Regions from separate parts of the Pseudoalteromonas sp. S2893 genome, predicted to be linked through region 2. Evidence: predicted binding sites of a transcription regulator. Region 2 holds the regulator's gene; the other holds the start of a gene.
What was found. The regulator sigma-54, encoded in region 2, starts transcription at its own class of promoters, with help from an activator protein. The targets are predictions, from matches to a motif close to GTTGGCACGNNNNTNGNNT.
Positions count from the first base shown of each region.

Region 1: a site for sigma-54 is predicted at 13,875-13,893, ahead of CWC04_RS18560 (CsbD family protein). Genes of this name have one in related genera too.

Region 1 is NZ_PNCY01000058.1:17,957-34,757, forward strand. Features, by position in the region: gene CWC04_RS18500 (histone deacetylase family protein) at 1-196, opposite strand, end outside; gene CWC04_RS18505 (PilZ domain-containing protein) at 259-615, opposite strand; gene ettA (energy-dependent translational throttle protein EttA) at 735-2,408, opposite strand; gene metA (homoserine O-acetyltransferase MetA) at 2,643-3,590, shown strand; gene CWC04_RS18520 (homocysteine S-methyltransferase family protein) at 3,580-4,653, shown strand; gene metH (methionine synthase) at 4,662-7,292, shown strand; gene CWC04_RS18530 (hypothetical protein) at 7,832-8,071, shown strand; gene CWC04_RS18535 (hypothetical protein) at 8,227-8,961, shown strand; gene CWC04_RS18540 ((2Fe-2S)-binding protein) at 9,181-9,678, shown strand; gene CWC04_RS18545 (xanthine dehydrogenase family protein molybdopterin-binding subunit) at 9,675-11,936, shown strand; gene CWC04_RS18550 (hypothetical protein) at 12,017-12,460, opposite strand; gene CWC04_RS18555 (M15 family metallopeptidase) at 12,470-13,369, opposite strand; gene CWC04_RS18560 (CsbD family protein) at 13,634-13,831, opposite strand; gene hrpB (ATP-dependent helicase HrpB) at 14,104-16,530, shown strand; gene CWC04_RS18570 (nuclear transport factor 2 family protein) at 16,625-16,801, shown strand, end outside.
Region 2 is NZ_PNCY01000010.1:139,630-156,430, forward strand. Features, by position in the region: gene CWC04_RS06235 (Do family serine endopeptidase) at 1-813, shown strand, start outside; gene CWC04_RS06240 (trypsin-like peptidase domain-containing protein) at 914-1,996, shown strand; gene murA (UDP-N-acetylglucosamine 1-carboxyvinyltransferase) at 2,144-3,403, opposite strand; gene CWC04_RS06250 (BolA family protein) at 3,417-3,674, opposite strand; gene CWC04_RS06255 (STAS domain-containing protein) at 3,680-3,973, opposite strand; gene CWC04_RS06260 (MlaC/ttg2D family ABC transporter substrate-binding protein) at 3,966-4,646, opposite strand; gene mlaD (outer membrane lipid asymmetry maintenance protein MlaD) at 4,652-5,200, opposite strand; gene mlaE (lipid asymmetry maintenance ABC transporter permease subunit MlaE) at 5,214-5,993, opposite strand; gene CWC04_RS06275 (ATP-binding cassette domain-containing protein) at 5,993-6,796, opposite strand; gene CWC04_RS06280 (calcium/sodium antiporter) at 7,051-8,019, shown strand; gene CWC04_RS06285 (KpsF/GutQ family sugar-phosphate isomerase) at 8,022-8,993, shown strand; gene kdsC (3-deoxy-manno-octulosonate-8-phosphatase KdsC) at 8,994-9,545, shown strand; gene lptC (LPS export ABC transporter periplasmic protein LptC) at 9,542-10,096, shown strand; gene lptA (lipopolysaccharide transport periplasmic protein LptA) at 10,086-10,634, shown strand; gene lptB (LPS export ABC transporter ATP-binding protein) at 10,631-11,356, shown strand; gene CWC04_RS06310 (RNA polymerase factor sigma-54) at 11,426-12,925, shown strand; gene hpf (ribosome hibernation promoting factor) at 12,953-13,240, shown strand; gene CWC04_RS06320 (PTS sugar transporter subunit IIA) at 13,245-13,697, shown strand; gene rapZ (RNase adapter RapZ) at 13,717-14,562, shown strand; gene CWC04_RS06330 (HPr family phosphocarrier protein) at 14,603-14,875, shown strand; gene mgtE (magnesium transporter) at 15,135-16,493, shown strand; gene CWC04_RS06340 (zinc-dependent metalloprotease) at 16,540-16,801, opposite strand, start outside.

The DNA.
Region 1 (16,801 bases), on a different contig from region 2:
AGTTTTCGCAGTGTACCAGTTCAAGTGGTTCAGGGGAGCCCAAAATAGGCTCTACTAAATTATTACCTGCAATGCCTAAACCTTTAACCTGCTCATATAAATGAGCAAATTTACTCATTACAAATCGGTGCTTAGGGTCAAAGCTAAACGAATAATTACTGTGATAGACCAAAGGTAAGTGAGGGTTTAGGCGCATAACCGTATCAATAATAAAGTTTGCGCTATGGTAATAAACTTAACTAAGGGAGTCTATTGCCGTTATTCAATCAATGAAGCAAGCTCGCGATGAAGTAATTTTTCATCGGCTAAATTAAGTTCAACTAACCGTTTTAAATAGGTAATGCTGTTTATATCTATATGGTGGCAATTAAGGCCGATGTGTTTATCTTCTATGTGGCAAATAAACACCTCCATTTTTATTTCTATATCGCTTTGTGGCAAGGTAAAGCGCAAGGTGGCTTCGCTATTTTTTGTGCCACTAAATGCCGCGCATTTAGTAATGAGTGCGCCATGTAAAGATACATCGAGTAATTTGCATGGGTAGCTCTCTCCTGCAAATTCTAATTGCGCCGCGGTTGAAAAAAGAATACGCGAGAACTGACGTCGATTTTCCATAAAACGAGTTGCCTTTATTGTAATATTTAAATCAAGCATAGCGGGAAATAACCCATAGCGATAAAAAATGGCATAAAAAAACCCCGCATAAATGCAGGGTTTGTTATATCAGTTAACAATTAACCAATTTTTTTATACTTAATACGCTTAGGTTGTGCAGCTTCTGCGCCTAAGGTCTTTTTAAGCCACTCTTCGTATTCAGTGTAGTTACCATCGAAGAAGTTAATTTGGCCTTCGTCGCGGTAATCTAAAATGTGTGTTGCAATACGGTCGAGGAACCAACGGTCATGCGATATACACATTACACACCCTGGGAACTCTAAAATAGCGTTCTCAAGGGCGCGAAGTGTTTCAACATCAAGGTCATTGGTTGGCTCATCCAGTAGTACTACGTTACCACCCGCTTTTAAAAGCTTAGCAAGGTGTAAACGGTTGCGCTCACCACCTGATAAGTCTTTTACAAACTTTTGCTGATCGTTACCTTTAAAGTTAAAGCGGCTAACGTATGCACGGCTTGGGAACTCAAAGTTACCAATTTTTAGTACGTCTTGTCCGTCAGATATTTCTTCAAATACAGTTTTGCTTTCGTCCATATTGCCACGGAACTGATCAACCGTTGCAAGCTCTACAGTTTCACCTACGCTAATGCTGCCGCTATCTGGTTGCTCTTCGCCGCTTAGCATTTTAAATAGGGTTGATTTACCCGCGCCATTGGCACCGATAATGCCCACAATCGCGCCTTTTGGCATACTAAAGCTTAAATCGTCGATTAATACGCGATCGCCAAAACTCTTACGTAAGTTATTAACTTCAAGCACTTGGTCGCCTAAACGCGGACCAGGTGGAATAAATAGCTCGTTAGTTTCGTTACGCTTTTGGTAATCAGACTGCTGTAGCTCACTAAACTGCGCCATACGCGCTTTAGACTTAGCTTGGCGACCTTTAGGGTTTGAACGTACCCACTCAAGTTCTTGAGCAATTGATTTTTGACGTGCTTTTTCAGATTTTTGCTCTTGTTGTAAGCGCGCATCTTTTTGCTCAAGCCAAGAAGAATAGTTACCTTCCCACGGAATACCTTCACCACGGTCAAGCTCTAGTATCCAGCCAGCTACATTATCAAGGAAGTAACGGTCATGCGTTACCGCCACAACAGTGCCTTCGTAATCATGTAAGAAGCGCTCAAGCCAAGCAACCGACTCAGCATCTAAGTGGTTAGTAGGCTCATCGAGAATAAGCATATCTGGTTTTTCGAGTAATAAACGACAAATAGCAACACGGCGGCGCTCACCACCTGAAAGGTGCTCAATTTTAGCATCCCATTCAGGTAAACGAAGTGCATCAGCAGCGCGCTCTAAAACGTTATCGATGTTGTGGCCATCGTGCGCTTGAATGATTGCTTCAAGCTCACCTTGCTCTTTTGCTAGGGCGTCAAAGTCAGCGTCTTCCATTGCGTACTCGTTGTACACTTCGTCAAGGCGATTAAGGGCATGTTTTACTTCGCCAACAGCTTCTTCAACTATTTCGCGTACTGTTTTGCTTTCATCCAGTACTGGCTCTTGCGGTAAGTAACCAATTTTAGTACCAGGTTGAGGGCGGGCTTCACCTTCAAAGTCTTGGTCAACACCGGCCATAATGCGAAGTAATGTAGATTTACCAGCACCATTTAAACCTAGCACACCAATTTTAGCGCCAGGGAAAAAGTGCAACGAAATATCTTTTAAAATTGTGCGCTTAGGTGGCACAACTTTAGATACTCGACTCATCGAGAATATAAACTTATCAGGTAAAACCATGGAGGAAAGCCTTCAAATAATAATAAAAATTTCAATGTTGTATTGTAGTGGCTCACAGGTGAAACAGTCAACGAATGGCGGGTTTTAAAGCGCTAATGGCTGCAGGTTGATAAAGTATAAAATCATGAATAAATTTCATTTAGACATCTATACATCTAGAGGTTGATATTTTTAGCATACTGTTCATAATGAGAGCGTATAAATTCTCGGTTTTTATGAGTAGGAGTAAAAAATATGCCAATTACAGTGAAAGACGAGCTACCGGCTATTGCCCGTTTACGTGAAGAAAACGTGTTTGTAATGCCAAAAAGTCGCGCAAAAACGCAAGAAATTCGTCCTATGCGTTTGGCTATTTTAAATTTAATGCCTAATAAAGTAGAAACCGAAGTGCAGTTTATTCGTTTGCTTGCCAATTCTCCTTTGCAAGTAAATGTAGAGCTATTACGCCTAGATACGCACCGCAGCAGTAGCAACTCAGAAGAGCACCTAGATACCTTTTACCGTTATTTTTCAGAAGTGAAAGACAATAACTACGATGCGTTAATTGTTACCGGCGCGCCACTAGCACACCTTGAATACGACGATGTAGCCTACTGGGATGAGCTAAAAGTGATTATTGATTGGGCAGAGCAGCACGTTACCTCTACGCTGTTTTCGTGCTGGGCGGCGCATGCGGCACTGTATCACCGTTACAATTTAAAACGCGATTTAAAAGAAGATAAACTTTGTGGTGTGTTTACTCACCAGTGTTACTTTGATCACGGAGCACTTACTCGTGGCTTTGACGATACCTTTTTAGTGCCGCACTCACGTTATGGCCACATTGATATAAATAAAATAAATGCCTGCGACGATATAGTGGTATTGGCAGGCTCTGAAAAAGTAGGCGCTTACTTAATGAAAAATAAGTCGGGCAGCCAAGTGTTTATAACCGGCCACCCAGAATACGATGCCGACACATTAAAAGCAGAGTACGAGCGCGATTTACAAAAAAGCCCTGATGCGCCAAAACCCGAAAACTATTTTCCAGATAACGACGCAAGCAAAAAGCCGTCAAAAACGTGGCAAAGCCATGCTTTTTTGCTGTTTTCGAACTGGTTAAATTACTACGTGTACCAAACGACCCCTTATGATATTAATTTAGTTAGCCAAGATGTGAGGACTAACAACTATGCAGAATAACGTGCAAAACAATAATAAACACAGCGAATTAAGCGCTGCATTAAAAGAGCGTATTTTAATTTTAGATGGCGCCATGGGCACCATGATCCAAACTCACAAGCTTGAAGAAGAAGACTACCGAGGCGAGCGCTTTAAAGACTGGCACGAACTAATTAAAGGCAATAACGATTTATTAAGCCTTACAAAACCTGAGTTAATAACCAATATACACCGCAGCTTTTTAGCCGCCGGTGCAGACATTATTGAAACCAATACCTTTAACTCAACCACTATTTCGATGGAAGATTACGACATGGCAAGCATAAGCCGTGAAGTAAACCTAGAGTCGGCAAAACTCGCACGCGCAATATGTGACGAGTTCACCGCCAAAAACCCAGAAAAACCCCGCTATGTAGCGGGTGTTTTAGGGCCAACCTCTAAAACCTGCTCAATTTCGCCAGATGTAAACGACCCAGGCTATCGTAATATTACCTTTGATAAGCTGGTTACTGCGTATGTTGAGTCTACCCTTGCACTAATGGAAGGCGGCGCCGATTTAATACTTATCGAAACCATTTTCGACACGCTAAATGCAAAAGCGGCCTCATTCGCAGTAGAAGAAGCATTTGAGCAAGCAGGGCGCACATTACCCGTAATGATCTCGGGCACAATTACCGATGCCTCTGGGCGTACGCTTTCGGGGCAAACCACCGAAGCATTTTATAACTCTATTCGCCATATTAAGCCGCTTTCTATAGGCCTTAACTGCGCTCTAGGGCCAGATTTACTTCGCCAATACGTAGAGGAACTTTCGCGCGTATGCGAAACATTTACCTCAGTACACCCAAATGCCGGTTTACCTAACGAATTTGGTGAGTACGACCTAGAAGCAGAGGACATGGCGAAAGAGATTATAGACTGGGGAAAATCGGGCTTTATAAATATTGTTGGTGGTTGCTGCGGCACCACGCCTGCGCATATTCGTGCGTTTGCCAAAGGGCTTGAAGGCGTTAAACCTCGCGCGTTGCCAGAGCTTGATGTTCGTATGCGTTTATCAGGGCTTGAAGCCTGTAACTTAAACTAGGAGCCAACATGACCCAGCAAATTGCAGTATTTACCAATGTTGGCGAGCGTACCAACGTAACCGGCTCTGCCATGTTTAAACGCTTAATCATGGAAGAAGACTATGAAGCAGCGCTTACCGTTGCTCGCGAGCAAGTAGAAAACGGCGCCCAAGTTATTGATATAAACATGGACGAAGCCATGTTGGACTCAAAAGCGGCCATGGTTAAGTTTTTAAACTTAATTGCCTCAGAGCCCGATATTTCTAAAGTGCCTATTATGGTCGACTCCTCTAAATGGGAAGTAATAGAAGCAGGCCTTAAATGTATTCAAGGCAAGGCTATTGTTAATTCAATATCGCTTAAAGAAGGGGAGGAGCCGTTTAAACGCCAAGCTAAAATTATTAAACGTTTCGGCGCTGCCGCTGTTGTAATGGCGTTTGATACCGACGGCCAAGCCGACACCGCAGACCGCAAATACGAAATCTGTGAGCGCAGCTACAAAATATTAGTCGAAGAGATTGGTTTTCCGCCGGAAGATATAATATTCGACCCCAATATATTTGCCGTAGCCACCGGTATAGAAGAGCACGACAACTACGCCGTAGAATTTATTGAAGGCACACGCCGCATTAAGCAAAACTTACCGCACTGTAAAGTGTCGGGCGGGGTGTCTAATGTCTCGTTTTCGTTTAGAGGTAATAACCCCGTACGCGAAGCCATTCACTCAGTGTTTTTATACCATGCGATAAAAGCGGGTATGGATATGGGTATTGTAAACGCAGGGCAACTTGCGGTTTACGACGACATCCCCGAGGAACTTCGTAAAGCCGTAGAAGATGTAATCCTTAACACCGACCCCGGTGCAGGTGAGCGCCTTGTAGAAATAGCCCCTAAGTTTTCGGGTATGGCACAAGCCGAACGCGTAGAAGATTTAGAATGGCGCACATGGCCTGTTGAAAAACGCCTAGAGCACGCCCTTGTTAAAGGCATTACCACATTTATAGATGAAGATACCGAAGAATGCCGCGCAGCTGCCGATAAACCTATTCACGTAATTGAAGGGCCATTAATGGATGGCATGAACGTGGTAGGGGATTTATTTGGCGCAGGTAAAATGTTTTTACCGCAAGTTGTTAAATCGGCCCGTGTAATGAAACGCGCAGTGGCCTACCTAGACCCATACATAGAAGCTGAAAAAGAAGAAGGTGCCACTAACGGTAAAGTGGTTATGGCCACCGTAAAAGGCGACGTGCACGACATAGGTAAAAACATTGTAGGCGTAGTACTGCAATGTAATAACTACGAAGTAATCGACTTAGGCGTAATGGTACCTGCCGAAAAAATACTGCAAACCGCGATTGACGAAAAAGCCGACATAATCGGCCTTTCGGGTTTAATTACCCCATCGCTTGATGAAATGGTACACGTAGCCAAAGAAATGACCCGCCGAGGTTTTGAATTACCACTTATGATTGGCGGCGCTACGACCTCTAAAGCGCATACTGCCGTTAAAATTGAGCCGCAGTACGACAAAGGCGTAGTGTATGTAAATAACGCCAGCCGTGCGGTGGGCGTGGTATCAAGCTTATTATCTAAAGAGCTAAAACCGGCCTTTTTAGAAAAAACTAAAGCCGAGTACGAAAAAGTACGCGAGCAACAAGCGCGCAAAAAGCCACGTTCAAAACCAGTTACCATACAGCGTGCCCGCGATAACGCAGCCAAGCTTGATTGGGATAACTACACGCCACCGGTGCCTAAAAAGCTGGGCGTGACCGAATTTAAAAATGTATCAATTGCGACTTTACGTAAATACATAGATTGGACCCCGTACTTTATGACGTGGTCAATCGCTGGTAAATACCCGCGCATAATGGACGATGAAGTTGTTGGCGAGCAAGCACGCAGCTTATTTAAAGACGCTAACGACATGCTCGACGACCTTGAAAAGTCAGGTGCTTTGCAACCTTTAGGTGTAATTGGTTTATTCCCTGCAAACCGCGTGGGTGATGACATAGAAATTTACACCGACGAAACCCGCAAAGAGCTGTTAACTACCTCATGCCATTTACGCCAGCAAACCGAAAAAAACGACTTTGCTAACTATTGTTTAGCCGACTACATTGCGCCAAAAGGCAAACCTGATTACTTTGGCGCGTTTGCAGTAACGGGCGGTTTAGAAGAAGACGACCTAGCCGACGCGTTCGATGCCAAGCAAGACGACTACAATAAAATAATGGTAAAAGCGGTTGCCGACAGGCTCGCAGAAGCGTTTGCAGAATACTTGCACGAACAAGTGCGCAAAGAGTATTGGGGTTACGCAGCCGATGAAAACTTAAGTAACGATGAGCTAATTCGCGAAAACTACCAAGGTATTCGCCCTGCACCGGGTTACCCAGCGTGCCCAGAGCACACCGAGAAAAAGAAAATTTGGCAGTTACTCGATACCGAAAAACGCATTGGCATGCAGCTCACCAGCTCATACGCCATGTGGCCAGGGGCTGCGGTTTCGGGCTGGTATTTCTCACACCCAGAGGCAAAATATTACGCCGTAGCCGCTGTGCAAAAGGATCAGGTAGAAGATTACGCCAAGCGAACTAATATGACGCTCGAAGAGGCTGAAAGGTGGCTGTCGCCTAATTTGGGGTATGAGCCAGAGTAAAAGAGCAGCGGTCAGTTTTTAGCTGTCAGCTATCAGTAAAAGAAAAACGAGCCTAATTTGGCTCGTTTTTTTATAAAGCTATTTAGGGAGATTGTGACGAATAAAACTATATTGAGCTATTTTAGTGCAAACAAAGCTTGTTTTTAATTTAGGTAATTGATTGTTTGCATAATTTTTGCAAATGTAATTATAAGGTGATGTAACTAAAGTCGTTTTGGTTGTGGTAATGCCTATAATAAATCTAATAAAATGTTGCGATATATACATAATTTAGAGTGTATCTAAAAAACATATTTTAAAGATGAAGTTTTGAACGCAAGTACAAAAGCAGTGAACTCTGGAATAGATGCTTTATTAGGATTCGAATTTCAACGTAACTGCGCGCTATATTTATTACTAAATGATTACGAACAATTCAAAAGAAGAGAATTTTTCCTATGTATAGAACATCATGATGATTTTTTATTTTGCTACAGAACAGAATGCCGCAGTAATATAGAAGAAGTTCATTCTTATCAGGAAAAAAACTCTCTGGTAATGTGTGGACGATAAATGAACGGTTTTCTGAGCTTGTAGCTAAAATACTTGAGGTTGGAAATGGGTTAATTAATGACCCCACACCTAAATGTGCAAACTATACCCATGAGTTATCGTTTGTATCAAATACCGATATCAAACTTAATTATAAGCCATCAAAGAAAGAAAAACAAAATGGCAAAGAAGAAATTACTTACCTTCTAAATGAGCAAAACAGTAAATGTATTTATGGTGCGATTTAAAGAAATTTATATAAATACGCTGGAAATAACTGCAAAATGAATGTAATAAGGATATAAGCTCACTTCTTTTAATTTATAAGAAATATACACACTATCCGTCATGGCAATAAAAAATAATATTAATCAATTTGATAATTAAATAAAGGAATAATAACTTGTCGAAGCAAATGAAACTCAAAGTTAATAAATGTCGAATAGTTTTTTTTGATTTAGAATTTTATGTCCCAGAGTCTAGTCGAGTAAAAACTGGGCTATGCTACAACCCTTGGGACAAAAAATGTAAATTGTTAGGAGGCTCATTTTTAGTTGCTAATCCTGAAAATGATTTTCAGATAAGTGAAGGTGAAGTTTTAAAAAAAACGGAATCTTTTTGGTTGTGGGATTTTAAAGATGAAAGAGAGTTGCTCGTAACTATATATGAGTTGCTGAAAAAAGCTTTATTAGTTGTTCACAATGCGCATCAAAAAAGGGTTTCGCCTTTGCTTTGCGGTATCGGTATATCTTCATCAGATGTTCCAATTTTGATTGAATTATTTAAAAGGTATCAGATATTAAGTAATGCTGAAGCATTTAAATTTCAAAGTCATTTTAGGGTAATAGACTTATCTCAGTTGGCTATTGCCTGTTTTAACAATTCGAATGAATACTTATACCCAAAAGTAAAAAATGATTTACTCAGAAAGTATATTCCCAATAAGAATTTTGCGTCAGGAAAAAGTGTTTGGAATTTATATGAAACAGGTAAATATGGAGAAATTAACTCTAGGGTTGTAGAAGAAATAGCAGCAACACACGCTTTATATAAATATATCTTATCAGACTATCGAAAATTTAAAAGATTGGAAAAAAATGATAAAACTAATTTTAAATTAGAGGACCAAGTAAGCTAAAAATATATTTAGTTAGATTCATTTTCTTCGTTTATTATAAAGCAAAACCGCCACAGGGCGGTTTTTGCGTTTAGTGACCTACCAAAGCTTATTAAAGCCACTTACCGATAAAAATTTCAATAAACCAATCCTAAGTGGTAGGCTAAAAAAGTAGCAATTATTCAAACCGTTCTCGCGCAACAAGGCATTCCTTTAAAGCGCTTTGCCAAGGAGTTAAATATGATCACGCTTACCGTTAATGGTAATAAACATGAGTTTACAGGCGATCCGTCAACGCCGGTGCTTTGGTATCTTCGAGATGAATTAAATTTAACCGGACCTAAGTTTGGCTGTGGTATGGCGCAATGTGGTGCGTGCACCATACATATTGATGGCGTAGCGCAGCGCTCGTGCATATTACCGGTATCGGCTGTGGCAGGGCGTGCTATTACCTCTATTGAAGGGTTAAGCGAGCAAGGCGACCACCCCGTGCAAAAAGCCTGGGTTGAGCATAAAGTGCCGCAATGTGGGTTTTGTCAGTGCGGGCAAATAATGCAAGCGGCAAGCTTATTAGCAGCTAACCCCAACCCAACTGATGATGAAATAGTGAGTAATATGTCGGGCAATATTTGTCGTTGTGGTACATACCCACGTATTCATAAAGCGATTAAGTCGGCGGCTAAAACCATGGCGGGGGTTGAATATTTTGACCCCAATGAACAAGGGGAAGAGGTATGAAAAACGACAATACATACTTTGACCTAAACCGCCGCCAATTTTTAAAAACCAGCGCAATAGGCGCATTAGTATTAGGCACTTATTTTGTAGGCAGTGCACCAAAAGCGTTTGCAGGCGTGTTAGAACAACCGTCTGAGCAAGCAAAACGTGCCAACTTATTTATAGCGCTGCGCCCCGATGGCATGGTTGAAATAACCTGTCACCGCTCTGAAATGGGCCAACAAATTCGTACCGCCATTGCCCAAATTGTGGCAGACGAAATGGAAGCCGCGTGGGATAAAGTCGTGGTTATTCAAGGTAAGGGCGACCCTAAATATGGGGATCAAAATACCGATGGCTCGCGCAGTATTCGCTACAACATGCAGCGCCTACGCGAAATGGGCGCAAGTGTACGTTATATGATGCAGCACGCAGCCGCTAAATATTGGAAAGTTGAGCCGCAAACCTGTACAGCTAATCAGCACGTAGTTACCCACAGCTCGGGTAAAACGCTTGCCTATAAAGACTTAATCGACCTCGCGCTTGGTACTACCCCGCCAGAGCCAGACAAGTTAACACTTAAAACACGTAAAGAATGGCGCTATATAAATACCGGTATGGCGCACATAGATTTAACCGATTTAGTAACCGGTAAAGCCACATTTGCTGCTGATGTTCGCGAGCCAAAAGCGCTGGTGGCTATGATTGAGCGCCCGCCGGTAGTAGGTGGCGTGCTTAAATCGTTTGATGCCAGCGCCGCTAAAGCAATTAATGGCGTAGTTGATGTTATTGAAATGCCTGTACCAAAAGGCGCGCCGCAATTTCAGCCAAAAGGCGGCATTGCTATTGTTGCTAAAAATACCTGGGCTGCATGGCAGGCGCGTAAAGCACTAAAGGTGGTGTGGGATGATGGTAAAAACGGCGATTATAATTCAGAGAGCTTTAAAAAGTCCTTATTACAAACCGTTAATGAGCCGCAAACGCATGTACGCGAAAAAGGCGATGCAGCCAGCTTATTGGCTAAATCGAGCAATAAGTTAGTAGCTGACTACTATGCGCCGCACTTAGCTCAAGCACCAATGGAACCACCTTGCGCCACGGCGATGTATCATAAAGACCGCGTTGATATATGGGCAGCAACGCAAAATCCGCAAGCCGATATGAAAACCGTAGCCGCACTACTTGGTATGGATGAGAGCCAAATTAACGTGCATGTAACCATGTTAGGTGGCGGGTTTGGGCGTAAATCAAAACCTGATTTTTCAGCAGAGGCCGCCTACATTTCAATGAAAGTAGGGCAACCTATTCGCGTACAATGGACGCGAGAGGATGATATTCAGCACAGTTTTTATCATGCGGTATCGGCTCAACATATTGAAGCGTCACTAGATGAAAAAGGTAATATCGAGGCTTACTTACATCGTACGGCGTTTTCACCAATTATGTCGACCTTTCAAGAAGGCGCAACGTCGCCTGCAGGTTTTGAGCTGCGCTTAGGCTTTACGGATAACCCTATAAACTCACCTAACTTAAAGCTAGAAAACGGCGAAGCACCCGCTAAAACAAGAGTGGGCTGGATGCGTTCGGTATCAAATATTTTTCATGCTTTTGCTATTCAGTCATTTATAGCTGAAGCTGCGCACAAAGCAGGGCGCGACCAAAAAGACTATTTACTTGAAACCATAGGCCCTGATCGCATTTTAGATGTAACCGAGCAAAATGCCTCGTACGATAACTATGGCGCCGATAAAGATCTTTACCCATTAGATATTGGTAAATTACGCCATGTTATTGAAAAAGTGGCTGAGATAAGTAAATGGGGCCGAAAGCTGCCAAAAGGTCGCGGGTTAGGCATTGCTGCGCACCGCAGCTTTTTAACGTATGTGGCTACTGTGGTTGAGGTAGAGGTATCGGATGCTGGTGATTTAAACGTGATTAAATCGTGGGTCGCTATTGATGCGGGTACGGTTGTAAACACCGATACCGTAAAAAATCAAACGCAAGGTGGCTCTATTTACGGTATTACAACCGCAATTAGCGACGGTATTACTTTTGATAAAGGCCGAGTACAGCAAAGTAACTTTCATGATTATCGCGTACCGCGTATGAGCGATTCACCACTAGAGGTAGAAGTAGAAATAATACAAAGCGATGCACCACCAGCAGGTGTAGGCGAGCCCGCAACACCGGTTTACGCCCCTGCATTGTGTAACGCTATTTTTGCCGCTTGTGGTAAACGCATTAGGCAACTGCCTATAGGTAATCAATTAAAAGCGTAAATAACGTCCTTTTTTAGCCGTTAAACAAAAAAACCGCCAAATGGCGGTTTTTTTATTCGTAAGTCTATGTCTTTTCAAACTCATAAATTACATATTTTGTTCACTAAATTTGTATTGACCTGGTTCGGTTTAAACGCACTAATATGTTTAGGTATATTGGCTTGTGTATATTCTAGAAGAACATATTCATAAGATTGCGGCTCAATAACTTCCTCAAGTAGGTAGTTCTGCTTAGATTTTTTACTAAATAATACTGAGTAGTTTTTTAAGTCTGCATGTGTAAACTGGTTAGCTCTATAAACATGAAAAGACTCACTGTTTGTGGCAACAAAGCTGTTGAGGATAGAGGACCAATCTGCGTACCACTCAGAATCTTCAAATGGTGTACTGCCTATAATAATAATAGCTTTATCATTATTATAGTCATCGCATAACTGTTTTTCTGAAGATGTTTGTTCAGCTGTTACTACCCCAGTGCAGCCCATTAGGCTAAAAGCAAAGCACCCTAATAGGATTTTTTTCATTTTAGTATCCTATATAGAAAGTGGAATCATCTGATTGTTTGAAATTGATGATTGGTTAAAAAAGTGCTTAGCTTCATAGTCGAATGTTGAAGCCGATAGCTGCTTATCGAAGTGAGGAGAATCCATCCTGGTAAAATCGCCTCCCCATCTAAGCCCTCTTTTTTTCATTGCATCAATAAATTTAATGGCTGAAGACGTAGCACTTTTAGTTTTAAAAGCTGTTGAGTTGTTCCAATTAGAGCCATCAACAATATTTAAATCTAAAGCATGCCCAATATAATGTTGGCTGCGTTTTGCTGGCGTTACTACAGCGCCATTTGGAGAAACTCCAAGCTGCCTTACTGTCTGGTTTAAAACCAATTTTAAACCTAGTTTTTTTGCTTCAATGTTCATTGCTTTTATCTCAGTAATTAAAGTTGCTGAAACTACAAATTCACCTTTCAATACATTTTGGTTTGCAATTAATTTGAAGTTAGGATTGAGCTCTATATTAGTAAAAGTTGCTTCTCTTAACCTTAGCAAGTCACCTGTACATCGAAAATTGCTAGCGGCCCAGATATTAAGCTCTCGACGAGTAGCTTTGTCAGTTTGCCCAGAGGTACTTCCCTTAAAGGTGGGCAGTTGATTAATAACCCTTAAATTTTTTAATCGATACGGGGCCGATTTTGCGTTCCATTGGAATAACTTTAATGCGTGTGTAGTTTTTAAGCCAAAATCACCATCAATTTTTGATTTATATGTTCCTAATTTATTAAGCAGTATTTGTAATTCGGATACAAAAGAGTGATTAGCTATGTGACTTTTTCCTTCCCAGATTTGTTTTTTGTCATTGTCTCCTCTTTGAAGAGAAAAGCCACCAAATAAATCCGTCACACCAGTTAAAGCTGACACTACAGCATTGTTATTCATATAAGTTCCTTTAAATTAATAGTTAACCGCACTTATTCCATCGCGATTGCAATATTACCTATAAAAGAATATAACTAAAGATAAAAAATAGGAACAATATTTTTCGTTAAGTCATTATGGATACACCGTAAAATAGATAGTGTCAAAGCCGTAATTTAAACAAATATTTTTAAATTATTTAAGGAAAGCTTTATTCAATTTAATTTAGGTCGTTACTAGTAAACAAAAAAACCGCCAAATGGCGGTTTTTTTAGAAGTTAGCGATTAGTGAGTTTTTTCAAACTCGTCTACTTCGCGCTCTGCTTCTTCTTTAGATTTACCATACTGCTGCTGGATTTTACCTACTAGCTCTGTACGGCTACCTTCAATTTTGTCTAAATCGTCGTCAGTAAGATCGCCCCATTTTTGTTGAGCCTTACCTTTAAGTTCGTTCCAATTACCTTTCATACGATCGCTATTCATAAGTATCTCCTTACTTAGCTTTAATTAACGTTCAGTATAAAAGGAGCAAAGCGTGTACCAACCAGTCAAATTTTTATTTTGTGTTTATAATCATTAATTTATATATTTAAGCGAGGCGTTACTTTTATTGCAACGCGTATGTTCTTAAAAAATGTACAGAGCGGTCTGTAATTATTTCTGATTATGGATACGCGTAAACTCATCTGCTTTTGCGGCGCGTTTATTTTTGGTTTTTGTTACAATGCGCACAAAGCAATTTTGGGTAAATAGCAGTGCTGCCGGTTCAAAACATATATCAACAACTTCTAACTACATTACAAAGTAACCCCATAACGTTATTACAAGCACCGCCTGGTGCGGGTAAATCAACCTGGTTGCCGCTACAGCTTATGCGCGACGACCATTTTAAACGTATTGTAATGCTTGAGCCGCGCCGCTTAGCAGCACGTAATATTGCCAATTACTTAGCACAGTGCCAAAACGAAAAAGTGGGGCAGAGTGTTGGTTTGCGAGTACGCGGCGAGAGTAAAGTAAGTAGTAATACGCGCCTTGAAATAGTCACTGAGGGTATGCTTACCCGCATGCTACAAAACGACCCCGAATTAAGCGATATAGATTTACTGATATTTGATGAATTTCATGAACGTTCAATTGCGGCCGACACTTCACTGGCCTTTGCTTTAGAGACCCAAAGTGCGCTGCGCGACGATTTAACCATACTACTTATGTCGGCCACCCTTGATACCGAGCGCTATACGCAGTTTTTTGATTGCCCGGTTATACAATCAAGCGGGCGTAGTTACCCCATTGACGAAGTATATATACCAATAAAAGATGAGAGCCGCTGGTTAGATGCTATTCCTAATATCGTTAAGCAAGCACTCAATGAGCAAAGCGGTAGTGCATTAGTCTTTTTGCCTGGGCAATTTGAAATAGTACGCGTACAACAGGCCCTTAATGATTTACCAAGTAACTGCCTAGTTGCCACGTTATTTGGCGAGCAAGATAAAGCCAATCAGCAAGCGGCGATTGCCCCTGCGCCTAAAGGTATGCGCAAAATAGTGCTTACCACCAATGTAGCCGAAACCAGTTTAACCATTGAAGGCATTCGCATTGTTATTGATAGCGGCAAACGCCGCGCGGCGAGCTATAACTTGAAAACAGGCGTAACTGAGCTTACAACACAAAGTATATCGCGCTCCTCTGCTGTACAGCGAGCGGGGCGTGCAGGGCGAATAGAGCCAGGGGTTGTTTACAGGCTTGGCTCAAAGCAAACATTTGAGCGACGTAATAGCCACGATAGCCCAGAAATACTCACATCAGACATAAGCCAACTTATGCTGGAGGCAAAACAGTGGGGCGCAAGTATTAGCGAACTCACCTTACTTGATACGCCAACAGCGCAGCAATGTACGCAAGCGGCAAACTTACTAACCATGCTTGAGGCTATCGACTCCAAAGGTAAGCTCACTAAATTGGGCAGCAACATGCTGGGTTTTGGGGCGGATATTCGCTTAGCGCATATGCTTTTAAAAGCGCAAGCGCTTGAGGCAGAACTCCCTGGTATTTACCGTTTAGCACTTTATTTAGTGGCGCTGCTTGAGAGCCGAATAAACAGCGCCAACGAGCTAAGCTTGGCGCTACATAGCCAACAGCAAAGGCCACACCCAGTATTTAAACAGCAGTTAAAATACTGGCAAAGCCGTTTAAAAGTAACCGACAGTAACAGTGAGCTAAACACCGAGTATTTAGGTTTGCTGGTGGCATTAGCTTACCCCGATCGCATTGCAAAAAAACGCGGCAATGGCTACTTACTTGCCAATGGTGCGGGCGCTGATTTAAACACCGATTACTGGCATAACGATGACTACCTTGCTATTGCAAGCATGGGCGGCCATAAAGGCACGCGTATTTTTGCAGCCACCGCAATTAGCCCATTTGAGCTACAAGATTACTTACCGCATTTGTTTACTACGCTTACCCGCTGTGAGTTTGATGAAAAAACCGCGCGCTTTATCCATCAAGACGAAGTAAAGCTCGGCGCTATTACGCTTACAAGCCAACCAAGTAAGCAAAAGCTTGATAAAACCGAGCGCGCCAAAGCGTGGCTTAATTTATTTACCAAACACGGCTTTGCATTATTTAATGAACAACCCGATGCGCAGCAATTATTAATACGCATGAGTTTAGCCAGTCAGTTTATGCCAGATACGTTCCCGGCAATAAGCGAGCAGCAACTTATCGAAACAGCTGATGATTGGTTAGGCGTATATTTACAGGATATAAAAACGCTGGAGCAGCTTAAAAAGTTTAACTACTTTGAAGCACTGCAAAATTGTTTTGACTGGACACAGCAAACAGCCCTAAAAACACTGTTACCGCTTAGGTTAACGGTACCGAGTGGCTCAAATATAAAAATTAATTACCAGCTAGATGGCCCCGCAAAACTTAGCGTGCGCATGCAAGAAGTGTATGGTTTAACAAGTACGCCAATGCTTGCAAATGGCAAACTGCCTCTGCTTATGGAATTACTCTCGCCAGGTAAGCGTTCATTACAGCTTACGCAAGATCTTGCGCACTTTTGGGCTAGTAGTTATCGCGATGTACAAAAAGAAATGAAAGGACGTTATCCCAAGCATTTTTGGCCCGACGATCCAGCCAACAGCGTGGCAACCAATAGAGTAAAAAGCAAAATGTAGGTTTATTAACTTAAAAATGTTTGTTTTATTTTTGAACATGTGAATATAGTGTACCTATAAATAAATCAATACTTTTAATTACAAGGAAGAAGTGATGAAACGACTATTTACATTAGCTTTGCTATTAGTGAGTGCCTTTTCGGTTAATGCTGAAAAGGCACTGGACTTAAACAAATTTGCACAGCATTACTACAACACAATGACCGCCACGCAAGCGCCTAACGCAAGTGAAAAAGAGCTTGAAGCTTACCTTAATTTATTAACAGACGAT
Region 2 (16,801 bases):
ATTGTAAGTGCATTAGGGCGTAGTGGTTTAAATATTGAAGGCTATGAAGACTTTATTCAAACCGATGCAGCTATTAACCAAGGTAACTCAGGAGGCGCTTTAGTTAACCTAAATGGTGAACTTATTGGTATTAATACTGCTATTTTAGGTGCCTCGGGCGGAAATGTTGGTATTGGCTTTGCCATTCCATCAAATATGATGAAAAACTTAGTTGACCAAATTATTGAACATGGCGAAGTTCGCCGTGGCTCACTGGGTATTTCTGGCCGCCCACTTGATGCAGGCCTTGCAAAAGCACAGCAACTTGACGTTAAACAAGGTGCTTACGTTATGCAAGTAATGGATGATACCGCAGCAAGCAAAGCAGGTATTAAAGCCGGCGATGTTATTATTAGTATTAATGGCAGCGATATTAGTGGCTTCCACGAGCTGCGCAGTAAAATAGCAACGTTAGGTGAAGGACGCGAAGTTAAATTAGGTATTTACCGCGATGGCAAAGTAAAAACCATTAAAGTAACGCTTGATGGTGCATCGGGTGTAACCGCCGCAGGCGATGAACTGCATCCTGCATTCCAAGGTGCGACACTTGAAAACGTGCAAAAAAATGGCACTAAAGGTATTGAAGTCGCCACAGTAGATCCGCGTTCTCCTTCTGCACGTGTTGGTCTTGAAGAAGGTGATGTGATTGTACAAGTTAACCGCCAACGTGTAGAAAACATTCGTCAAATGAACAAAATTATCGAAGATACCCAAGGTAATATTGTACTTGGCGTTAAACGTGGCAGAGAGTCTATCTTTGTACTTATCCAATAAGTAACACGTTATAAATAAGCAATAAAAATAACAGCAGCACTTGCCGCTGTTATTTTTTTTGTGTCATCATAAAGAATTGCTCACTAACAATAAGAATCTCGTGCTGAAATTACTAAAATTTGTACTTCCCCCTTTGTTTGTCGGTTTAGGTATCGCTTTTTTAGTGGTTTTTTTCAGCCCTAATATGCGCGCCTCTTTACTCCCTAATGTTCCCTTGCCCAGTGCTATGAGCTCAAATCACCTTAGTTTTGCTGACGCAGTTAAACGTGCTGCACCGTCGGTAGTAACTATTTTTTCAGAAAGCATTTCTAAAGAGCCTCGATATAAGCAACAAAACACCGTTCAAGAGCTTGGCTCTGGCGTAATTATGGCGCAAGACGGCTACATATTAACTAACTACCACGTTATAAATAATGCAGATCAAATCTTGGTTATATTAACCGATGGCCGACGCTTTTTTGATGTGCAGTTAATTGGCTTTGACACCATTACCGATTTAGCCTTATTAAAAATTAACGCCGACCACCTGCCGGTGATCCCCGTAAACGATAATTATACCACCAGTGTAGGTGATGTAGTGCTGGCCATTGGTAACCCACTCAATTTAGGGCAAACCATCACCCAAGGTATAATTAGTGCCACCGGTAAACAAAAAATTACCGATAGCCCTTATAACAACTTACTGCAAATGGATGCTGCTATAAATGTAGGTAACTCTGGCGGTGCTTTGGTTAATTCAAATGGGGACTTAGTGGGGATCACGTCTGCGCAGTTTAAAACCCGTGAAAACCTAAACATCCAAGGAATATTTTTTGCTGTTCCCTATTCGCTCGCTAAAGAAGTAATGGCAAAGCTAATACGCCATGGCCGTGTAGTGCGTGGCTATTTAGGCTTTGAAGGCACCGCTGTAGATAGCACGGGCAAAGAGGTAAACGACAGCCTTACTGAGGTTGCTGGTATGCGCATCACCAATTTAGACCCATTAGGTCCTGCATGGCAAGCTGGCATTGAAGAGCAAGACATCGTTATTAAAATTGCAGGGTTAAGTGTGGCCAACCCGCAAAAAGTACTCGAAAAAATAGGCAATACACAGCCCGGTAAAGAAATAGAATTTGAGCTGTACCGAAACGGTAAAGTAGAAAAAATAATGGTTAGAGTCGCAGAGCTCGAAACTAAACTCTAACCAAAATGGCAATAAAAAAGGTCAGATAGCAATACGCGTATCCGACCTTTTTTATGTCTAAAGTAAACTGTGTTTAACCCAGCGCGCTTAATTTAGGAGCAAGTGTGCTCTCACTTCAAAGCAAATAAATATTATTGCGAATGGGTATTAGCTACTTCTGCGCTTAATATTGGCACCTAAGCCACTGAGTTTATCTTCAATGCGTTGATAGCCTCGGTCTACGTGGTAAATACGATCGACTACCGTTTCACCTTGCGCCACAATACCGGTTAAAATTAAGCTTGCAGAGGCGCGTAAATCGGTTGCCATTACTTGTGCGCCACTTAAACTTTGCGTTTCACCACAAATAGCGGTGTGCCCTTCTAAACGAATATTAGCGCCCATGCGTTGTAACTCTGGTACGTGCATAAAGCGGTTTTCAAAAATGGTTTCGGTAATTGTTGCACTACCATTAGCCACTACATTTAACGCGGTGAACTGCGCTTGCATGTCGGTTGGAAAACCAGGGTGTGGCATGGTTTTAATATTAACGGCTTTGAGCTCACGATTACGCATATCTAAATAAATGCTGTCATCGTTTACTTCAACTAATGCATTCGCGGCACGTAATTTTTCAATAACAGGCTCAAGTGAATGAAAATCTGTTTTTTTACAAAGTACTTCGCCTGCAGCCATCGCTGCTGCAACTAAAAAAGTGCCCGTTTCAATGCGGTCTGGTAAAATGCTGTGCTCACAGCCGCCTAAACGCTCTACGCCATCTATTTCTATACGGCTTGTACCTGCACCAGTAATTTTTGCACCCATAGCAATTAGACAATTGGCAAGGTCAATAATTTCGGGCTCGCGTGCTGCGTTTTCAAGCACCGTTTTACCATCGGCAAGTGCTGCGGCCATTAGTAAGTTTTCGGTTGCGCCAACACTGACCATTTCCATGAAAATTTCAGCGCCTTTAAGGCGGCCTTCTACCTTTGCATTGATATAGCCATTTTCGACGTTTATTTGTGCGCCCATGCGCTCTAAACCTTGAATATGTATATCAACCGGGCGTGCACCGATAGCACAGCCGCCAGGTAGCGATACCTGCGCCTCACCAAAACGCGCCACTAAAGGTCCGAGCGCCAAAACAGAGGCACGCATTTGCTTAACTAAATCATAAGGAGCAAGCGTTTTATTAACGGTTGCGCCATCAATATACAGTGTATCGCCTTGCCAATTTACAGTTGCACCTAAAGTGCTTAAAAGCGCCTCAGTGGTCACAATATCGCGAAGGCGAGGAACATTCGTAAATGTACTTTTACCATCGGCAAGCAGTGCGGCAAACAAAATTGGTAATGCGGCATTTTTAGCGCCAGAAATAGTTACTTCACCCGCAAGTGAAGTGCCACCTTGAATTACAAACTGATCCATTAAGAGGCCTTAACTATTGAGGTAAAATAAATTTTTGTTCACGCTTCCACTCAGTTGGCGTAAATGCACGAATTGATACAGCGTGAATTGTACCGTCTGAAATAGTATTCATTAATGGGCCATAAACTAGCTGTTGCTTTTTAACGCGGCTTAAACCGTCAAAGCACTCACCTACTGCAATTACTTCATAATGGCTACCATTGGCTTTTACTTTTACTTCAGATAATTGAAGTTCGTCGCGTAATAATGTTTCGACTTGGCTAGTTTCCATAACTCTCACTCAAATAAAGTTGTTACCTGACCCAACTGCATTAAATTTTGCAATTGCTCAGGTGGATTTTGCAATTCAAGGCGTGTGCCCTGTTGCTTAAATTCAGCAAAAGAGTGAATTAACCAAGCTAAGCCCGCTGTGTCAACCCTCATTACCTCACAAAGGTCAAAATAGATGGTTTTATGCTTACTTAATGACTTGGCGTTCAGAAGCTGTTCATTGCCAATTGAGCTGCGGGTAAGTTCACCACTTACCCTATAGTGCTGCTCATCTACTTGGCTAATTGCCAATTTAGTCATTGCTGTTGTTGCCTCTAAATTGCACAGGTAACTGGCTCTTTTGCTCTAGTAATTTGCTTACGTGTGCAATACCTTGCTGGCGTAAAATACCTTGTAGCTCACTTTGTTTTGCATCGAGTAAGCTAATTCCTTCTGCAATCATATCGTATGCGCGCCACTCGCCGCTGCGATCTTCACGCACTTTAAAATCAATTTTTATGTCAGGCTTGCCATCTTCTGTAATTTTAGTTTTTACTACAACTACATCTTTGCCTTTAAATGGCTGCTCTGCGCCAAATTCTACATGTTGGTCGGTGTATTGAGTAAATACACCCGCGTAAGTAGCAACTAAATAGCCTCTAAACGCGCCAATAAATTCTTGGATATCTTTAATTGCTTTGGCTTTTTCGGCTTCATCGGTAATTGCACGCACTTTAGACACTTCACTACCCAACACACGAAGTGCTGCATATTTGTAGTCTATGTAAGGCATCAGCTCTTCTTCTACAATAACACGAAGGTGCTCTTTATCTTTAGTGATAAGCGGTTGATCTTTTTTAATGCGCTCAAATGTATGCTCTGCTACCTGACGCACCATTTTGTTAGGATCTGTCAGTTTAACTTCGGCTGCGCTAACACTTTGCACAGCTAGGGTTGCACCAAGTGCAAGAACGGCTAAAAACTGTTTCAACATAATAATTACTCACTACCTTGGTTGAATAAAAACTGCCCAATTAACTCTTCTAAAACAAGTGCAGACTTAGTATCTGTGATTGAATCACCATCACCTAACGCTTTGCTCTCTACGCCAAATAACTCATCGATTGCTTGATCTTGTGCGTTTTCGGTCACTGTTTCACCTAAACAGCGCTGCTCTGCTGCATTAGGAGAAATAACAGGGTGAATACCTAAGTACTGCTCCCCTAAAATACCCGATGTTAAAATTGAGATTGAGCTAGTGTCTGAAAAACGACATAAATACTGTGCATCTATCGTCATATTTACCACAGGCAAAAACTCCTGTGGGTGTACATAAATAGATTCGACACGGCCAATCACTACACCGCCTACTTTTACCGGTGCACGCGCTTTAAGTGAGCCGATATTTTCAAACTTTGCATTTAGCGTGTAGGTTTCGCCCGACCCGCTAATACCCGAATTAGCCACTTTAAGTGCTAACATTGCAAACGCTAAAATGCCTAATGCGACAAAAAAGCCAACTAAAATCTCTAATTTCCGTGAATTCATTATCTATACCCTATTAGCTGGTAAACATTACCGCTGTCAAAATAAAGTCAAACCCTAATACTGCCAGTGATGAGTGAACGACTGTTTCTGTTGTTGCTTTACTGATCCCTTCTGAGGTTGGGATACAGTCGTAGCCCTTATAAAGCGCAATCCAGGTCACTACCATGGCAAATACAAAACTTTTTATCATGCCGTTTAATACATCTTCTTGAAACGATACTTGCGATTGCATTATCGACCAAAAGCTGCCGGTATCTACGCCTAACCAATCAACCCCAACTAAATGAGCACCGATAATGGCAACCGCAGAAAAAATAAGTGCAAGCAATGGCATACTAATAAAACCTGCCCAAAAGCGCGGTGCAATAATGCGCTTGAGAGGGTCAATTGCCATCATTTCTAGTGAAGAGAGTTGCTCAGTGGCTTTCATTAAGCCTATTTCTGCCGTTAGCGCACTTCCAGCGCGCCCAGCAAATAATAGCGCTGTAACCACTGGGCCTAGTTCGCGTAATAAACTAAGCGCAACTAATGGACCTAGGCTGTCTTCGGCGCCATAGCCAACTAATACGGTATAACCTTGCAGCGCAAGCACCATACCAATAAACAAACCCGACACCATAATAATTAATAATGATTGCGAACCAACCATATAAAGTTGGCGCACTAACAGCGGTGTGCCTTTTTTAAAGTTAGGTACATTCCACAATGCATTAAAAAGCATGTTGGCAGAGCGCCCTAAAGCAGCAAAACGCCCCAGCGTTTTATGACCTAACTTTTGAAATAAATCCAACATTAAGCGTTTTCTCCTAACAGCTCATCAGCATACGTTTGTGCAGGATAATGAAATGGCACAGGCCCATCCGATAATCCTTTTAAAAACTGCTGTACTAATGGAGATTCATGATTACGCATTTCATCCGGTGTCCCTGCCCCTATTACGCCTTGATCGGCAATAATAATAACGTGATCGGCAATACTCATTACCTCCGTTACATCGTGGGTTACAATAAGGGATGATAAACCTAGCACTTCATTTAACGACTTAATAAGCTTTACCAATACACCCATAGATATTGGGTCTTGGCCGGCAAAAGGCTCATCATACATAATAAGTTCTGGGTCCAGTGCAATAGCACGTGCAAGTGCTGCTCGTCTGGCCATACCGCCAGAAAGCTCAGAAGGCATTAAATCTTTAGCACCGCGTAAACCCACCGCTTGCAGTTTCATTAATACGACTAGTTTAATTAACGCTTCACTTAACTTGGTGTGCTCTCGCAGAGGAAATGCAATGTTGTCAAATACCGACATATCAGTAAATAACGCACCGCTTTGAAACAGCATGCTCATTTTGGTTCGTGCCGCATATAACTCTTTGCGCGACATACTAGGAATACTGCCACCTTCGAATAAAATATCGCCGGCGTCAGGCTTAAGCTGCCCACCAATTAAGCGTAGCATTGTGGTTTTGCCAATTCCGCTTGGCCCCATAATCGCTGTTATCTTACCTTTAGGAACACTAAAACTCATATTTTTATATATGGTTCTATCGCCTCGCGAAAAGCTAACATCCTTGACTTCTACTATTGATTGCGACAAGTCGCTCTCCGTAACAATGTTCACTCGTACTCCTATTTTAAGGGTTTTTTAGCCAAGATGGAAAAAACAATTCGTAAGATTTTGTAATACGCCTACAAAAAGCGCTCTAAGGCTGAAGTAAATTGCCTTAACCTTTGCTTAAGCGCATAAAATTCACGCACTGCAATAGTAGACCCTGCTCTTTTGCTTATACTTTCATGTTGGCTTTTGTTACTATTCGCGCCATCTGTATTTTGAACATCTGGCTTAACATAATGGTTACCTCGTTTGTTATTTTAATTCTTGGTTTTGCTGCACTTGTGTGGAGCGCCGACCGATTTGTATACGGTGCGGCAGCGCTTGCTAAAAACTTTGGAGTCCCTACTTTAATTGTTGGCTTAACGGTTGTTGCTATGGGGTCTTCGGCCCCTGAAATGATGGTATCGGCCTCGGCTGCTTTGGCAAATAAAACCGACACAGCGGTTGGTAACGCGGTAGGTTCAAATATAACAAACATATTACTTGTGTTAGGTATTACTGCGCTGCTACGCCCTTTGAGTGTGTCATCAAGCACTTTAAAACGCGAAATGCCGCTTGTTATGCTGGTATCCTTGGCTACGTGGTATGTATTTTCAGACAACTACTTCTCACTTACCGAAGGGTTGGCGTTGCTAGTTGCATTTGCTGTGTTTATTGGTGGCTTGATTGTGGTTTCTTTGCGCGCAAAAAATCAAGATGACCCTTTTGTTTCAGAAGCCTGCGATGAGGTTCCTAACGATGTACCAACTAAAAAAGCCGTTTTATGGCTAATTGTTGGCATGGTTTTATTGCCTGTTAGCTCACACTTTTTAGTTGGTTCAGCAGTCGATATTGCTAAATACTTTGGTTTAAGCGACTTAGTAATTGGCTTAACCATTATCGCTATTGGCACAAGCTTGCCTGAACTTGCAGCTTCTGTAGCGGGTGTACTTAAAAACGAAGATGATTTAGCCCTAGGTAATATTGTGGGCTCAAATATATTTAATATTTTAGCGGTATTACCGCTTGCAGGTATTATTAACCCATCAGTGGTTGACCCGTCACTTGCAAACCGCGACATACTTATTATGTTAGGTGCTACCCTTGCGCTTATTATTATGTCATTGAACTTTAGAGGTTCTCAGCGTATCAATAGAGTAGAAGGTGGCCTATTACTCATCGCATTTTTGGCGTACCAAGGTTATATTTTTAGTCAAGTAGGGTAACAATGGCACAACTAAATTTTATAGAGCAAGGTTTACGCGTATTAAACATTGAACGCCAAGCGCTTGCTGATATTACACAATACGTTGACGAAAACTTTCATAGTGCGTGTCAGCTCATGTTTGATTGCCAAGGCCGCATTATTGTTATTGGCATGGGTAAATCAGGCCATATTGGTAATAAAATTGCTGCTACCCTTGCAAGTACAGGCAGCCCTGCTTTTTTTGTTCACCCTGGCGAAGCAAGCCATGGTGATTTAGGCATGATAACCAAAAATGACGTGGTTATGCTTATATCAAACTCGGGCGAAACCAGCGAAGTACTTAATATTATTCCGGTGCTTAAACGCCTTGGTGCAAAAATAATATCTATGACGGGTAACCCGCTTTCTACTATGGCTACACTTGCCGATGTGCACGTATGCATAAAAGTAGAACAAGAAGCGTGTTTATTAGGTTTAGCGCCTACAGCAAGCACCACAGCTACTTTAGCAATGGGTGATGCAATGGCGGTTGCGCTTTTAGAAGCCCGCGGCTTTACCGCCGATGACTTTGCACTCTCTCACCCTGGCGGCAGTTTAGGTAAGCGATTGTTGCTCACTTTAAAAGATGTAATGCACAGCGGCACAAACACCCCTATTATAGGTGTAACGCAAACAATTAAAGACGCGTTAATAGAAATGTCAGCCAAAGGGCTGGGTATGACCGCTATTGTAGATAACAATCAACAGCTTGCCGGCCTTTTTACCGACGGTGACTTACGCCGTATTTTAGAGCAAAGAGTTGATATACATAGCACCGCTATTAGCCAGGTTATGACCAAATCATGCACAACTGCCACGGCCGATATACTTGCAGCTGAAGCCCTAAACATAATGGAAAACAAACGTATTAATGGTTTAATTGTGGTCAATGATAAAAACCAGCCAATAGGCGCCTTAAATATGCAAGACCTCTTAAAAGCAGGAGTATTATAAATGCAATTTGAAGATCTCTATCAACCGCTAAGCGATGATGCCAAAGCACGCGCCAAAAAAGTAAAACTACTCATATGCGATATTGATGGTGTATTTTCTGATGGCCGAATTTACCTCGGCAACCAAGGCGAAGAATTAAAAGCATTTAATACAAAAGATGGTTTTGGCATTAAAGCGCTAATTAATAGCGGTTTTGAAGTTGCGGTCATTACGGGGCGTCACTCAGAAATAGTACAAACTCGCATGAGCAGCTTAACTGTGCAGCACATTTATCAAGGCCAAGAAGACAAACTTATTGCTTATCAAGAACTCAAAAACACTTTAAAGTTAACTGATGAACAAATAGCTTATATTGGCGACGATGGCCCTGACATGCCAGTAATGGAGCGCGTTGGCTTTGCCGTTGCAGTAAACGATGCGCACCCAGTAATTAAGCGCTTATCGCATTACACTACGCAAATGCCTGGCGGCTTTGGCGCCGTTAGAGAGCTCACAGACTTACTTATGCTAGAGAACGGCATAGCGCTTACAACACAAGGCACCAGTTCATGAATGCAGCACGCGTTATACTCAGTGCGTTATTCATCGGCTGTATGGTTTGGCTTTGGTACCCTTATTTTACCCAAACCAATGTAGCGCCAGAGCAAGAACCTGAAGTAATTGCAAAGCCCGATTACACCGCTATAGAGCTTAAGCAAACAGCCTATGACGAGCAAGGTAAAATAAGCCATAAAGTCACTGCGGCTAAAATGGAGCTGTACCAACAGCTTGGTTTTACATTTTTTGAAAAACCTATTTTCACCTTGTATAACGAAAAGCAAACATGGCGAATAAATGCAGACGAAGCAACGCTTTACGAAGATAAACAACTTATTTTAGAAGGCAACGTGGTTGCTAAAAATTTAGTTGATAATGCCATGATAGATAACATCAATGCCGATAACATCGAAGTCGACATTAAAGCGCTAACAATGCGCTCTGAGCAACCAGTGGTTGTCACTGGGCCTAATTTAAAAATTGTCGGGAAAGGCCTTGAAGCCGATTTAAAAACCGAAGTAATAAAACTAATTAACCATACGCGAACAATATATTATGACCAATAAACTCACTAAAATACTTATTATCCCATCGCTAATGCTTGCATTTAGCGCCTCTGCTGCTGAGCCTGCTGCTCAACCGCCAGCAAATCAAATTTCTATTAGTGCAGACCGTCAAGAAGGCCAACTTAAAGAAAACGTAGGTATTTTTGAAAAGAACGTCGAAATTGTGCATGGTAATCGCAAAATTACAGCCGACCGACTCGAAGTACATAAACGTGAAGACTTAGGGGATAACAAACAACTCCTTATTGCCACTGGCAGCCCAGCCTACTTCGAAGAAAAACAAGACGATGGTACTGTAATGAGTGCCAGTGCAAACGAAGTACGTTACGACGTAGCAAAGCGATTTTTAACGCTTGTTGGCGATGCTGAAGTCGCACAAGCCGGTCAAAAAATTAATGCTAAAAGTATTACCTACGATATGCAGCAGCAGCTTATTAGCGCAGAAAAAGACGAAAACTCTACGGATCGTGTCCACACAATTTTAGTGCCTGTTGAAGCAAAAATTAAAGAAAAAACAGGTAACGAAGGTCAACCATGAGCACCTTAAAAGCAGAACTATTAGCAAAAAGCTATAAAGGCCGCCAAGTTGTAAAAAATGTAGGCCTTGAGGTAGAAGCCGGCAGCATTGTTGGCTTATTGGGCCCTAATGGCGCAGGTAAAACCACCACCTTTTATATGATTGTAGGGTTAGTACCTAGCGACAAAGGCAAAATTTCTATTGATGATAACGACATTACGTTATTACCTATGCACAGCCGCGCCCGCTTAGGCATTGGCTATTTGCCGCAAGAGTCATCAATATTTAGAAAGCTGACAGTTTATCAAAACTTAATGGCGATTTTAGAAACGCGTAAAGAGCTCAATAAAGCCGCGCGAGAAGAAACGCTTAACAACTTACTTGATGAATTTAGTATTCAGCATATTCGCGATAGCCAAGGTATGGCGCTTTCTGGTGGTGAACGCCGCCGTGTAGAAATTGCCAGAGCACTGGCAGCGAACCCTAAATTTATTTTATTGGATGAGCCTTTTGCTGGTGTTGATCCGATTTCAGTGTTAGATATAAAGAAAATAATAGAACATCTTAAAAACCGTGGCATTGGCGTATTAATTACCGATCACAATGTAAGAGAAACCCTTGATGTTTGTGAAAAAGCCTACATTGTTTCTCATGGGGAGCTAATTGCATCTGGCACCCCAGAACACGTATTAAATGACAAAACTGTACGCGATGTTTATTTAGGCGAGCAATTTAGGCTGTAACATTTAAGCCACACCTACAAGCATCTGCTAATATTAATTATAACAACATAAAAGGATTGTTAGAGATACATGAGGCAATCATTACAGCTGCGCATGGGCCAGCAACTTACAATGACTCCACAATTGCAACAAGCGATTCGCTTGCTGCAGCTCAGTACATTGGATCTCCAGCAAGAAATACAAGAAGCACTTGATAGCAACCCGCTATTAGAAGTAGAAGAGCAAGATTACACGGAAGAGTCGGCTGGAAAAAATGAACAAAAAGCAGATACGGATGATGTAACCGTAAGCGCATCGGCTGACGATACAACCAGCGAGTACGAGCAAGACAGTGGCGAAGCTTTAAATAAAGACACCATTAGCGATGATATGGCAATGGATGTAACTTGGGATGAGTACATGAGCGCAGCCCCTGCTGCATCCTCAGGCCCAATGCCAGAAGATGAGTCTATTTATCAAGGTGCCTCTACTGAAACGCTACATGAGTATTTAATGTGGCAGCTTCAGCTTACTCCTTTTAGCCCAACTGACGAAGCCATTGCTATTGCCATTGTAGAAGCTGTAGATGACTCGGGTATTTTAACGCTAAGTTGCGAAGAAATTTTAGAAAGCTTTAACCAAGAAAACGATGACGAAGTTGAAGTTGAACTTGACGAAATAGAAGCCGTTTTAAAGCGTATTCAGTTATTTGACCCTGTAGGTATAGCCGCGCGCAGTTTACAAGAGTGCTTGTGTATTCAGCTAAACCAGTTTGATAAAGACACCCCTTTTATAGAACAAACTAAAATGATCTTAACCGATCACATTGATCTATTAGCGGCACGCGACTATCGTACATTAATGAAAAAGACTAAGCTTAAAGAAGACGAGCTTAAAGAGGTCATGACCCTAATACATACCCTCAACCCAAAACCTGCAGATACAATAGTAAGGGAAGAGTCTGAGTATGTAATACCGGATGTGTCGGTTAAAAAAATAAAAGGCCGCTGGGTGGTAGAGCTAAATCCAGATAGCATGCCAAAAATACGCGTAAATAGTCAGTACGCGGCTATGTCTCGTACCGTAAAATCAAGTGGTGATAGCCAGTTTATTCGCTCTCACTTACAAGAAGCTAAATGGTTTATAAAAAGCCTTGAAAGCAGAAACGACACGCTACTTAAGGTAACTAACTGTATTGTAAAACAGCAACAGGCATTTTTTGAACATGGCCCAGAAGCCATGAAGCCAATGGTTTTAAACGATGTTGCTGAAATGGTAGAAATGCATGAATCGACAATTTCGCGTGTTACTACGCAAAAATATATGCATACGCCACGTGGTATTTTTGAGCTTAAGTATTTTTTCTCAAGCCACGTAAGCACTGAAAACGGCGGAGAGTGTTCATCAACCGCAATACGTGCCCTAATTAAAAAGCTAATTGCCGCGGAAAACTCAGCTAAACCATTGAGTGATAGTAAAATTGCGGATATATTGGCAGAGCAAGGAATTAAAGTAGCTAGACGCACAATAGCAAAATACCGTGAATCGCTAGCTATTCCACCGTCAAATCAGAGAAAGAGTTTGATATAAGACGTAAAAAACAAAGAGGAAATGCTTATGCAACTAAACCTAACTGGTCGTCACGTAGAAGTAACTGATTCACTTAGAGACTATGTAAATAATAAATTTGCAAAGCTAGAAAGGCACTCAGATCATATTAGCAATGTGCATGTCATTCTCGATGTAGAAAAACTCAACCAAAAAGCAGAAGCGACTATTCATGTAAGTGGCGCAGATTTATTTGCCTCAACAGAGCACCAAGATATGTATGCCGCTATAGACTCGTTGATTGACAAGCTCGATCGTCAAGTCATAAAACATAAAGAGAAGCTTGCTAGACACTAATATTATGAAATTAAGTACATTAGTATGCCAGGACTGCAGCAAAGCTGCGGTCCTTTTTAGTAGTAAAAAAAGAATTTTAGAGTTTATCAGTGAGCTTGCTCATGAAAAGCTCCCCTACTTACCACAACAAGATATTCTTAATGCGCTGGCAAGCAGAGAAAAGCTAGGCAGTACTGGTATTGGCCGGGGGATCGCCATTCCTCATGGCAGAATGGGTGGCGTAGAAGAGCCGCTGGCTTTAGTACTTGTTAGCGACACGCCTGTTAACTTTGACGCTATTGATAACTGCCCTGTTGATATTTTTGTTGCACTCATCGTACCAGATGGCGATAACCAACAGCACCTAAAGACTCTGGCAACCATAGCTGATAAACTGAGCAACAAAGAATTTTGTAAACAGCTGCGTAGTGCTAAAACCGATGCAGAGCTGTATCAAGTAATTGTTGATCAATCGTAGTAAATACTAAGGGCTATAAATGGAGTTAATTATCATAAGCGGCCGTTCTGGTTCAGGTAAGTCGGTTGCTTTACGCGTGGTTGAAGATTTAGGCTATTATTGCGTAGATAATATTCCGGTCAACCTACTGCCCTCTTTAGTGCGAAGTGTTTCAGATAACTATGACAAAATAGCCGTTAGTATAGATGTTCGTAATATCCCCAAAGAACAAGACGAATTTAACGATATTCTCGAGTACCTTCCTGACTTTGCTAAACCCACACTGTTTTATTTAGATAGTGATGATCAAACACTGATCAAACGTTTTTCAGAAACACGCAGATTACACCCTTTATCCATCGATTCACTGCCGCTTGATTTAGCAATAAAAAAAGAAAAAGAACTGCTTGATGTACTCGTAACGCGCGCTGACTTTATGCTTGATACCACCGATTTAAGTGTGCACCAATTAGCAGAGTCAATTCGCGAAAAAATACTGGGTAAAAAAGATAAGCAACTTATTGTAACGTTTGAATCGTTTGGCTTTAAACACGGCATACCTAAAGAAGCTGATTATGTTTTTGATGCTCGCTTTTTGCCAAACCCCCACTGGGAGCCTGAACTTAAACCGCTTACGGGCCTTGATCAACCAGTAAAAGATTTTTTGGCAAATCACAGCATAGTGCAAAAATTCACTTGGCAAATTCAAACCTTTGTACAAACTTGGTTGCCACACTTAGAGCGTAATAACCGTAGTTACCTCACTATTGCAATAGGCTGTACTGGTGGTCAACACCGCTCGGTTTATTTAGCGCAAGCCATTGGTGAGAGCTTTGCTATGACGCATCCGAATGTCAAAATTCGTCATCGTGAGCAAGAAAAGTAACCTTAAAATAATAACCTGTTCAGTTTAGGTATAGTAATTTATGCGCTGTGAAGACACATTTTTAATAAAAAATAAATTAGGCTTACACGCCAGAGCGGCAACGGTCCTTGCGCAATTAGCTGTGCAGTTTGATGCTAAAATCACCTTACACCAAGATGATAAAGAAGCCGCAGGCGACAGCGTATTAGCTTTAATGCTACTTGAAAGCAGTAAAGGTAAAGAAGTTAAAGTAGTCTGTGAAGGCCCTGATTCAGAGCAAGCTTTGCATGCGGTTGGGCAATTAATTGCACAACGATTTAACGAACAAGAATAATTTAAAGCACCATAGCCTTATAAGTTAAAGACTTATCAGGCCAGACTATAAAGATTTAGTAAGTTAGGGTATTCCGACTCGCCTAATTTAATGCTTTAATTTAGAGTAATAAAGCCATGCCCCTGCTAAATTTGGTTACTTAATTTTAAACACTAATTTAGTCCCAGCATTGGGTTTAGCACAAAAAATAAAGAAAATGACAGTGGGCAACACCACTTACTAAACACCTTTCCATTACACAAAAATATTTAGGATGCCAATGCCAGAAGCGTTTGAACAAGACTATCCACTACAGCAATTAAAACAAGTGACTAAATCACTTAATAGTGGGCAATTTGTTCAAGTAAGACGCATGCTAGCAAAAACAGCACCTTGTGATACAGCATTGCTGCTTGAATCCTCTCCGCATAAAATTAGACGCATGCTTTGGCAACTGGTTGACCCAGATGTGCAAGGGGATGTGCTAGAAGAGCTCTCTGAAGATGTACGTTTAGGTATCATTGCACAAATGGAACCTGAGCATATTGCCGCGGCCACTGAGGATATGGGCCACGATGATTTAGGTGAAGTCCTACGTAGCCTACCTGATACCGTGTACAAAGATGTGGTTAGCGCTATGGATACGCAAGACCGCGAACGCGCTACACAAGCTTTATCTTACCAAGAGCGCTCAGCAGGCGCGCTAATGAACACCGATACGGTGACCATTCGCCCAGACGTTACACTTGATGTTGTGCTGCGTTATATTAGGCTACGCGGTGAGCTGCCAGAGGGCACCGATGATTTATACGTTGTTGATAAACATAACTGTTTTTTAGGTGCATTATCACTTAGTACACTGTTAACTAATCCGCCTGAAAAAATTGTTCAAGATTTAATGGATGAAGACTGTGAGTCTATCCCTATTTCGATGGATGAAAGTGAAGTTGCTCAGTTATTTGAGCGCCATAACTGGATATCGGCCCCTGTAGTCGATGATAACGCCCACTTGCTTGGGCGTGTCACCATTGATGATATTGTTGATGTTATTCGTGAAGATGCAGAGCACAGCTTATTAAGCCTTGCCGGTCTTGATGATGAAGAAGACACCTTTGCACCTGTTTTAAAAAGCTCGAAAAAACGCTCAGTATGGCTTGGCGTTAATTTACTCACAGCCTTAGCTGCCGCCTTTGTGGCCAGCTTTTTTGAAAGCACCTTAGATATATTACCTATTTTAGCTGTACTCAATGGCATTGTGCCCTCAATGGGTGGTGTAGCAGGTAGCCAATCTTTAACTCTGGTTATTCGCGGTATTGCCGTGGGCCATATTAACCAAACTAACCAACGATTTTTAATGGCTAAAGAGCTGGCGATAGGCGCATTAAACGGGGTTATTTGGTCAATACTTATAGCCAGTGTAATTGCGCTTTGGCAATGGGATTTTATGCTTGGCGGCGTGCTCGCATTTGCAATGTTTATGAACCTCGTAGTGGCTGGTGTTGCTGGCGCATGTATTCCTATTTTATTGAAAAAAATGAATATAGACCCTGCACTTGCCGGTAGTGTTGTACTTACAACGGTGACTGATATTGTCGGTATTTTTGCCTTTTTAGGCACCGCAACGTGGCTACTTATTTAACAACCTGAACTGAGGTTAAGTAGCCACTACACACTAAAACATATAATTAAATTGGTGAGCCCGGTGGCATTGGTAAACCACTGAAGTTTTCAGGCCACTTACCTACTTTTAAAAACTGTTTTATTTGCTCTGCTAAATACTGTTTAAACGCACTTTCTCCTACACTGGTATTACTTAACATTGAGTTTTGATTGTACTCTTTGCTTAATTTTACCAAGTAGAAACGTAACTGCGCCTGCACCTCTGGGCTTACCTTGTCACTAGTGACTAAATCAGCCATATTTTTTGCAGTTAAAAATTGCACCCGC